One region of the Vibrio sp. HB236076 genome, then DNA from elsewhere that is predicted to be linked to it. Evidence: predicted binding sites of a transcription regulator. Region 1 holds the regulator's gene; the other holds the start of a gene.
The links. Region 1 encodes PurR, which represses purine synthesis genes. Its sites were predicted from a motif close to TNANGNAAACGTTTNCNTNA; they were not measured.
Positions count from the first base shown of each region.

Region 1 (4,420 bases):
TGTTGCTCGTCCATCACTCGCTGATTTAGGTCGATTTGGTCAAAGATTTCAGCCACTGAGTATTTCAAGACGCCGTAAACCTTGTGCTGCCAAAAATGAACATCACCGCCCTGCCTTGCCAGTTCGACCGCTTTGCTCATTTCATCAGCCACCATCGATAACTGAATTGATAACTTCAATTGTGAGAACTGTTTTTGCCTAACAAAATAATCGGTTAAGCCTATAGCTAAAGGCGTCAAACGGTAAATGCTTGCCCCTTCATTAATTTCACTGGTAAAACGACTGATCAAACGCTGCTTGACCATATCGTTGAGGGCATTATTCGCTTTAAAAGCCGATGGTGTACTGTCGCCGTCGAATAGCTTCACCACAATGTGAAACGCATCGTGTAACTCACCCTCGGTTAACTCTTGGTCAAACCGCTCTTGACTGAGTACTGCCATTGCTAAAAGAAAAGACAGTTTTTCGGTTGTCAATTGCAGCGAAAGTTGATTGTCTTTGACCCAACCGACCAACTCTTCAATCGGTTGGGGTTTGTCATCATGAGTTATTTCACTCATTATCATTCCTGTCTTTGCTTCTTTTGTGCCCACACATGGATGTAACGCCCCATTGATATATAGGGCTCTTGTCGACAAACTTGCCTTTCCATTTCCATTAAATCTTGTGGCGTATAATCGCCCATATTATCCCCTGAGCGAAGGTAATCGCTGAAGCATCGAATGCCACTTTTTCCGACAATAGTTAGACCGGATTGCTCTAGCCAACGATAGACGTCTTCCGGCTTTAATCCCTTCGCAGGTTGTAATTTAAATCGCTTGCGATGTGGCATTCCCTCGAGTACATGAGGAATATTGCCACAAAGTACGTTTTTATACACTAAGCCGTGATGGTTATAAAACATCACAGAGATTATGCCATCATCAGCCAATTGCTCTGTCAATTGTTTTAACACCGCTTCCGGTTTTGCTAACCATTCCATCACGGCATGAAACAAAATTAAGTCCTGCTTTTTATCCAAAAATTCGCTAGCATTTTGTACTGGCTGGTGGATCAAACGATAGTGCTCTAGGAGCCCGTCCTTTTCAATCTCTTGCTGAGCTAGGCTCAACATTTCACGGGAAAGATCACATAAGGTGACTTGATTGCCCAAAGCAGCAAGGCGTCTTGATAGTTGTGCAACCCCCCCACCAGCATCAAAAATAGACAAGGGAAAACCTTTGTCCTTGACAGATTCTATAATTTGTTCAAGATCTTCCCAAACAATAACTTGCCTAATATCGCCTTTGTTAGAGCCATAAATGTTTTTTGCAAATTTGTGGGCAATATCGTCGAAATTACGGTCTTCAATCACGGTGTCATGCAATTTTATAAAAGAATCATGTTACTATTCTGTCACAAGAAAAGTAGGAATAAAGAGCGATTATTTCAATTTTTCATTCAAGTGATGTTTTTTCGGACTATTTGTTTATGTTTGAGCTAAAAAAAGTCATTTCAGCCCTTATCATGCCAATGCCAGGCTTACTCTTGCTCGGATTTTTCGGCCTGCTGCTGATCATGTTTACTCGCCGTCAAAAGGCGGGCTGTATTGTGCTGTTATTTTCACTGAGCTTTTTATTTCTGGCTTCGTTTCAACCGGTTTCGAGTCGGCTTATCATGCCACTTGAGCGTCAATACCCAGCGTTTTTACCGGTCACCGGTAATGTCGACTACGTTATGGTCCTTGGCAACAGCCATATCACTGATGATCGTTTACCACCGACATCTCAATTGAGTCGAACCGCACTGATGCGCTTGACAGAGGGCATCCGTATTTGGCGTATGTATCCTGGCTCTAAAATGATTTTGTCCGGCTATGCGGGTGGCACCAGTATTAGTCACGCGCGCATGATGGCCAAAGTCGCTCTCGCCCTCGGCGTAAATAAAAGCGACATCATATTATTAGAAACGGCCAAAGACACATGGGAAGAAGCTCGACAAGCCGCGGCATTTGTGGGTACTCAGCGATTAGTCCTTGTCACATCAGCGAGTCATATGCCTCGTGCAATGAAAGAGTTCACTAATGCCGGTTTAACTCCGCTACCCGCACCAACAAACTATTTAGCCAATCGCCAGACACAACAATTTTGGACTCGATATTTACCCAGTAGCCGTTACTTAGAACAAACCGAGTTGTTTTGGCATGAACAGCTTGGCTTGTGGTGGATTCAGTTGCGTCAATTTTTATTGCCTCACAACCAAGAAACCATCGAAGCCAGCCAAACTGAGCTATAATACCATTCTATGAACAAGGTGCTTTTTAATCAGCACTGACTAGACAAAGCGGTAAAATTTAATCATAATTTGCCGCTTTTCAACTGACGTTTTACTTTCTTTATCTGTCTCGATGACTCTCAATACACTGTGACTTGCTTTGACCGATTATCGACAAAACCAATTATCGATAAAAAACAAAGCAAACGATTGCTATGAAACAAAATAAGTATTGAAAGGCAGTATTTGACATACCTACGCGTACTGTAAACGCCAGTTTTGCGTCTCTAACACATAATAATTAGGATACCCTATGGCCACCATTAAAGACGTTGCCCGCTTAGCCGGAGTTTCAACCACCACGGTTTCCCACGTGATTAATAAAACACGTTTTGTTGCTGAAGGAACGCAAGAAAAGGTCATGAAGGCCGTTGATGAGTTAAATTATGCGCCAAGTGCAGTCGCTCGCAGCTTGAAATGCAACACAACTCGTACCATCGGTATGTTGGTCACTCAATCTACCAACCTGTTCTTTTCTGAAGTCATCGATGGTGTGGAAAGTTATTGTTACCGTCAAGGTTATACCTTAATTTTGTGTAACACCGGTGGCATTTACGAAAAACAACGCGATTATATCCGTATGCTAGCAGAGAAACGCGTTGATGGTATTTTAGTCATGTGTTCTGATTTAACCGATGAATTGAACGACATGTTAGATCGCCACAAAGACATACCTAAAGTGATCATGGACTGGGGACCGGAAAACCCACAGGTTGACAAAATTATCGACAACTCGGAAGAAGGCGGCTACCTTGCCACTAAATACCTCATTGATAATGGGCATACTCAAATTGCCTGTTTAAGTGGTCACTTTGAAAAACTGGCTTGTAAAGAGCGCATTGTAGGTTTTAGGCGTGCCATGGCGCAAGCAAACCTCACTGTCAATGAAAACTGGATTTTAGAAGGCAATTTTGAATGTGATACCGCGGTGCTAGCGGCCGACAAAATTATTGCCATGAAGGAAAAGCCAACGGCGGTATTCTGTTTTAATGACACTATGGCACTTGGGCTTATAAGCCGTTTACAACAAAATGGTCTTAAAGTACCGGAAGATATCTCCGTTATCGGTTATGACAACATCGAATTAGCAGAATACTTTTCACCACCACTGACAACCGTTCACCAACCCAAACGCCGTGTCGGTAAAAATGCGTTTGAAATTCTGATGGCCAGAATTAAAAACAAACAAAACGAGCGTCGCGTATTTGAGATGCACCCAGAGATCGTGACGCGTCAATCGGTAAAAAAAATCAATTAACGTCTTATCCTCTGATTTTAACCATATGAAATCAGAGGATATTCATAAAAAACCTTATCCATAACTCGCTTTTTCGCCAACGCATTCTATACTTGAACTAGTATCACATTTTGTGGCACGAACTAAACCTTCTCGTTGAGAATTTCGTATTCTTAGTGTGTCACGAAAAAGGCAAACCATTTGAAAGAATGGGACGCAAAGCTTCCGGCCTTAAGCACCTTTACTCTTTAGTTTAGGTGACAGGTAGCGGGGTTACCGAAGTTAAGTAACAAGAAAAATCTTTACGTTTCAATGACATCTTTCTTCTACTTACATGCGATAATCTCACGCCTGCAAAAGCCATATTGGAATGGTGACTAACTGTCTCTGCCTTGATATCTCATTAAGTCTTCTATTGTGCGACGGAGAGTCAATGACAATAAATGGTATTGAGTTTGTCAATTATATACTTTTTATCATCTTTCTTGTTGCACCTGTTACCGATGGCTTGAGGTTCAATCGCAGATTCTATTGCTACCTTTGGGTATAGAGTGGCATTAATTTTTATACACCGAGAATAGAGAATCATGGATAAACCGATACTCAAAGACTCAATGAAACTATTTGAGCCACTTGGAAACATAAAATCAAGGTCCATGTTTGGTGGATTTGGTATTTTTTCTGGCGACATCATGTTTGCTCTCGTGGTAAAAGACGAGTTACACATACGCGCTGATAAACAAAAAGCCAAATTATTCACCAAACAAGGAATGTCTCCTTATGTTTATCACAAACGCGGCTTTCCTGTTGTAACAAAGTACTTTGCTGTCAAAAATGAACAATGGCAATCAACTGACACTATCTTTGAGT
Region 1 covers NZ_CP162601.1:1,334,094-1,338,513, reverse strand. Annotated here, with positions in the region: gene mukF (chromosome partition protein MukF) at 1-560, opposite strand, end outside; gene cmoM (tRNA uridine 5-oxyacetic acid(34) methyltransferase CmoM) at 563-1,354, opposite strand; gene elyC (envelope biogenesis factor ElyC) at 1,471-2,274, shown strand; gene purR (HTH-type transcriptional repressor PurR) at 2,567-3,571, shown strand; cyclic di-GMP riboswitch class I at 3,732-3,831, shown strand; gene AB0763_RS05850 (TfoX/Sxy family DNA transformation protein) at 4,138-4,420, shown strand, end outside.

Region 2 (4,420 bases), 320 kb from region 1:
ACATAGACGTCAGTTGATTGGCTATGGCTTTTTTATCACTATTCACCCGGTCGTATTCGGCAAGTTTAGTAACTGTTTGCCCTTTAAAAAGCTTGCCGATTTCGGATTCGCCCACACTAAATGGCGGGCCATCCATTTGAGATTGTGGGTAATCTAAGCTTATCAACAGCACTTTCCCGCCTGGTTTTAACCAACGAAGCAGCGTTTGGCTATATTGCTGCCTTTGTTGTTCATCGAGTGCAATCAGCGCCGCTCGATCATAGATCAAATCAACGGGCTCAGTTGGAGCGGTGAAAAAATCGCCTTGGATCAATTCCACTTCGTCAAAGTGATACTTTTCGTGTTGGCCACTCAAGCTGTATACCATCGGAGTGTAAAACCGCTCAGCAAAATAGGCTCGTACCGCGATTTTGGTCAGTTCAACGCCAATCACTCGCTGATGACGCTCAGCTAACCAGTCGATATCTTCAGACTTACCACAAAGAGGAACCAACACGGTTTGCTCATACTCTGGCTCTAAGGCAGACCAATGTTGTGTTAATAGTGGGTTTGGGTCGGGCAAGTGAAAACCAATCTGATTACTGGCCCACTTTTCTTGCCAAAACGCATCATTCTGACTCATTTTTTACTCTCTGCTTACTTTGAAATACGCAAAAATGGTAAAACGTTCATATCAGAAAGACAATCGATAATCACGATGTAGATTGACGAAAATAATCAAGCTTGATGTGTTGTTACTTTAGCGTCCCCATTTAATCAACAACACCTAAGGAGAAGAAATGAGTGTATTTCTTCGACACAGCTTACTCTTGATGCTTGCCATGAGTGGTGGGAGCTTAGCATCGACTCCTCATATTCTTCCATCCAGTGTGACTCACGCACCGGGTGTGACACAGGGAGCAAGCCGCGGGCAACACACCGCAGTCACTCGACCAAGTTTAACCGCCCAACAAAGTCGACATTTTCAACAATCATTAAAAGCCCTCTACCGAATCGGCTACAATGATGGCCATACCTCACACGCCGGTGGGCAACTAGCAATAAGTTCGCAACACCAACCGGTCGAGACTTTAGACGCGTTGATGTCACTGGCGCCAACAGCACAAGATGAACTTGAGGGGCTGTTACTCGTTGTGTCACAACAAGCCAGAGTGAGTGCGATGATGGCGCCGATCAAAACATCACAACGCGCGCAGCAAAAAATCTCAGACAAATTACAAGGTGAAGCTCGAGGACTCACCGACATTGTCCGTGGCAGTTTAATCGCCAATTCCATTCCCGAGTTGGTGGCTAGTTTTGACGCCTTGTCGCAGCGCGCACAACTGGTTCAAATAAAAAACCGCTTTAAAAACCCCAAGCCATCGGGATATCGTGATATAAACCTACTGTTGCGCTTGCCTAGCAGTGACCTTATTGTTGAAGTACAGCTGCACTTAAACAAAATTTCTGCAATAAAAAATGGCCCAGAGCACGATGGCTATCAGAACATTCAGCGCATAGAGCGTACTGCTCGCGCAGAGAACCGTGCTCTGTCCATTCAAGAGCAAAATCAAATTGCTCAATATCGAAGCGGATCAGCGTCTTTATACCAAAAGGCTTGGCAAGGTTATTTGTCTGCCCCCTTGATGTTTTTGCTCGAAACGCCTCGATTACACGCGTCTACATCATAGGTGTGGGTTGCCAAACCTCAGGTTGCATGAGCCCTAAGCACGGCTCTGGGCACTCACATACGCTGGCAATAAGCACACCGAAATTGCCACCGAAGCGCTTCCATACAGCCTCGGTGGGCAGAAGCAAACCCGATTATTAAAAAGCACAAAGGCCACCTACATGGTGGCCTTTGTGTTATTCGTCAAGACTTTCAATTTGTTCAACCCGCGCTTTGAGCTTCTGCCCAGGCCTAAAAGTCACCACACGTCGTGCGCTTATCGGGATGTCTTCCCCTGTTTTAGGGTTACGTCCTGGTCTTTCGCTTTTGTCTCTTAAATCGAAATTACCAAAACCAGATAATTTAACCTGCTCGCCACTTTCCAATGCTTTTCGAATTTCCTCAAAAAACACCTCTACTGTATCCTTGGCGTCTCGCTTGCTTAATCCAAGCTTTTCAAACAGGTTCTCCGCCAAATCGGCTTTTGTGAGCGCCATAAACTTTCCTCAAAGCTGTGTTATACCAAGCTACTTTCAACAGTAGCGAAAACAGAAATACTTGCACAATCAATTAGATAAACATGTACAAAACCAAGTTTAAGCCAAGCTATTCATTATCGCCAACTTTTTCTTTGTGTTTTTGTGCGCACAGTCAGAAAAACACCTTTAAAATCGACCAGTTACTGATGATTTATACCAATATCACACAGTGCGAACACAAATTATACAGATAAAAAACCAGATATTTAAAAAATTACAGTATTAAATACCGTTTTAAATAATTGCTAATTTTTCTGACTTTATGACAAAAAAGTTATAATAACACGTTAATTTAGTTACAAAAAAAGCCCAGAGACAACTCTGAGCTTCAAACAATGAAATTCGCCTTGAGATGAGATTAATCTCTCAACTGGGCACCAAAGGCTTCTTTCGCGGCGAGGACAATCGCCTCGACGCTGTCGTTTATGTCGCTTTCTTCTAAGGTTTTGTCAACCGATTGCAAAGTCAGAGCAATCGCTAAACTCTTTTTACCTTCTCCAACCCCTTGACCGACATAGACATCAAATAAGTTAGCGTCTTTTAGCCATTGACCACCGGCTTCAAGGCAAGTGTTAACCACATCGCCAGATGGCACATTGTCATCAACCACAAGCGCTATGTCACGGCGGTTAGCGGGGAACTTAGAAACGGCAACCGCTTCAGGGATATCTCTATTATCGATGGCTTGCCATTCAATTTCAAAGGCAATCGTACGACCGTTAAGCCCGAGTTTGCGCTCCAATTCAGGGTGAACGGTGCCGATGATACCGACAGGCTCGCCATCTAACGTGATCATAGCGCATTGACCTGGGTGTAAAGCTGGGTGACTTGATGCCACGAATTCAAAGTCTTGACCACGTCCAGTCAGCTCAAGCACCGCTTCTAGATCGCCTTTAAGATCAAAGAAGTCAACGGTTTGGCTTTCTAACGTCCAATGCTCAGCACTGCGCTGGCCTGAAATGACCCCCGCCAGCATTGGCATTTGACTCATGCCATTTTCCGCTTCGTCACTGGGCACAAAACGCAAACCATACTCAAATAAACGCACACGGGATTGTTGGCGTTTTTGGTTGTGAACCACGGTGGTTAACAAACCTTGCAATAAGGTCAAACGCATTGCCGACATCTCGACAGAAATTGGATTTGGCAGTACCAGCGGCTCTACATCCGGCACAAACGCTTTTTGCAATTCTGGTTCAACAAAGCTGTAAGTAATGGCTTCGTGGTAACCGCGGTCAACCAATAAATCGCGTACGCGCTTTAATGGTAATTGACGCTCTTGATGAGGGTTCATTGAAAGCCCAGCCAAAGGCGCTTGATTCGGAATGTTGTCGTAACCGTAAATACGGCCCACTTCTTCGATCAAATCTTGCTCAATGGCAATGTCGAAACGCCAACTTGGGGCTGTCGCCTGCCAACCTTGCTCAGTGCTTTCTACAGTCAGACCAAGGCGCTGTAAAATCTCGACGACGTCGTGATCGGCAATGGCGTGGCCCAACAAGTCGTCCAATTTCTCACGACGCAGCGTGACCGTGTTCGCGACCGGTAAATCCGACGCAGATTCAACCCCAACCACAGGGCCGACTTCACCGCCACAAATGGACACCAACAAGGCCGTTGCACGCTCCATCGCTTGATGTTGCAACGTAAAATCAACGCCGCGCTCGTAGCGCATTGACGCATCGGTATGTAAGCCATAGCTGCGCGCGCGGCCGCGAATGGCATCCGGGCTAAAGAAGGCACACTCGAGTAGGATGTGTTGACTGTCTTGAGTCACACCTGAATGCTCGCCGCCAAAAATACCAGCTAAAGCCAAAGGCTGCTGCTGATCCGCGATCACCAAGGTCTCTTGGTTTAAGGTTACCTCATTGCCATCGAGCAACGTCAAGGTTTCGGCTTCTTTCGCCATACGTACGACAATATCGCCGTTGATTTTATCTAAGTCAAACGCATGCATCGGTTGACCCTGTTCGAGCAACACGTAATTGGTCACATCAACGACGGGGTCAATTGAGCGAATACCACAACGGCGGAGCTTTTCTTGCATCCACAATGGCGTTTGGGCTTTGACATTAACGTTTTTGATCACTCGGCCTAGGTAGCGAGGACAAGCATTGGCTGCTTGAACATCGATGTTTACCGCATCGTCGATACTCGTTGACACTGACTGGGTTTCTGGCTCAGTAACATCAAGGCGGTTAAGGACTCCCACTTCACGTGCAAGACCGCGAAT
Region 2 covers NZ_CP162601.1:1,653,905-1,658,324, forward strand. Annotated here, with positions in the region: gene AB0763_RS07290 (thiopurine S-methyltransferase) at 1-622, opposite strand, end outside; gene AB0763_RS07295 (phosphoribosylglycinamide formyltransferase) at 780-1,670, shown strand; gene ihfA (integration host factor subunit alpha) at 1,846-2,145, opposite strand; gene pheT (phenylalanine--tRNA ligase subunit beta) at 2,546-4,420, opposite strand, start outside.
Region 2: the regulator PurR is predicted to act here: its motif matches at 2,263-2,282, upstream of ihfA (integration host factor subunit alpha).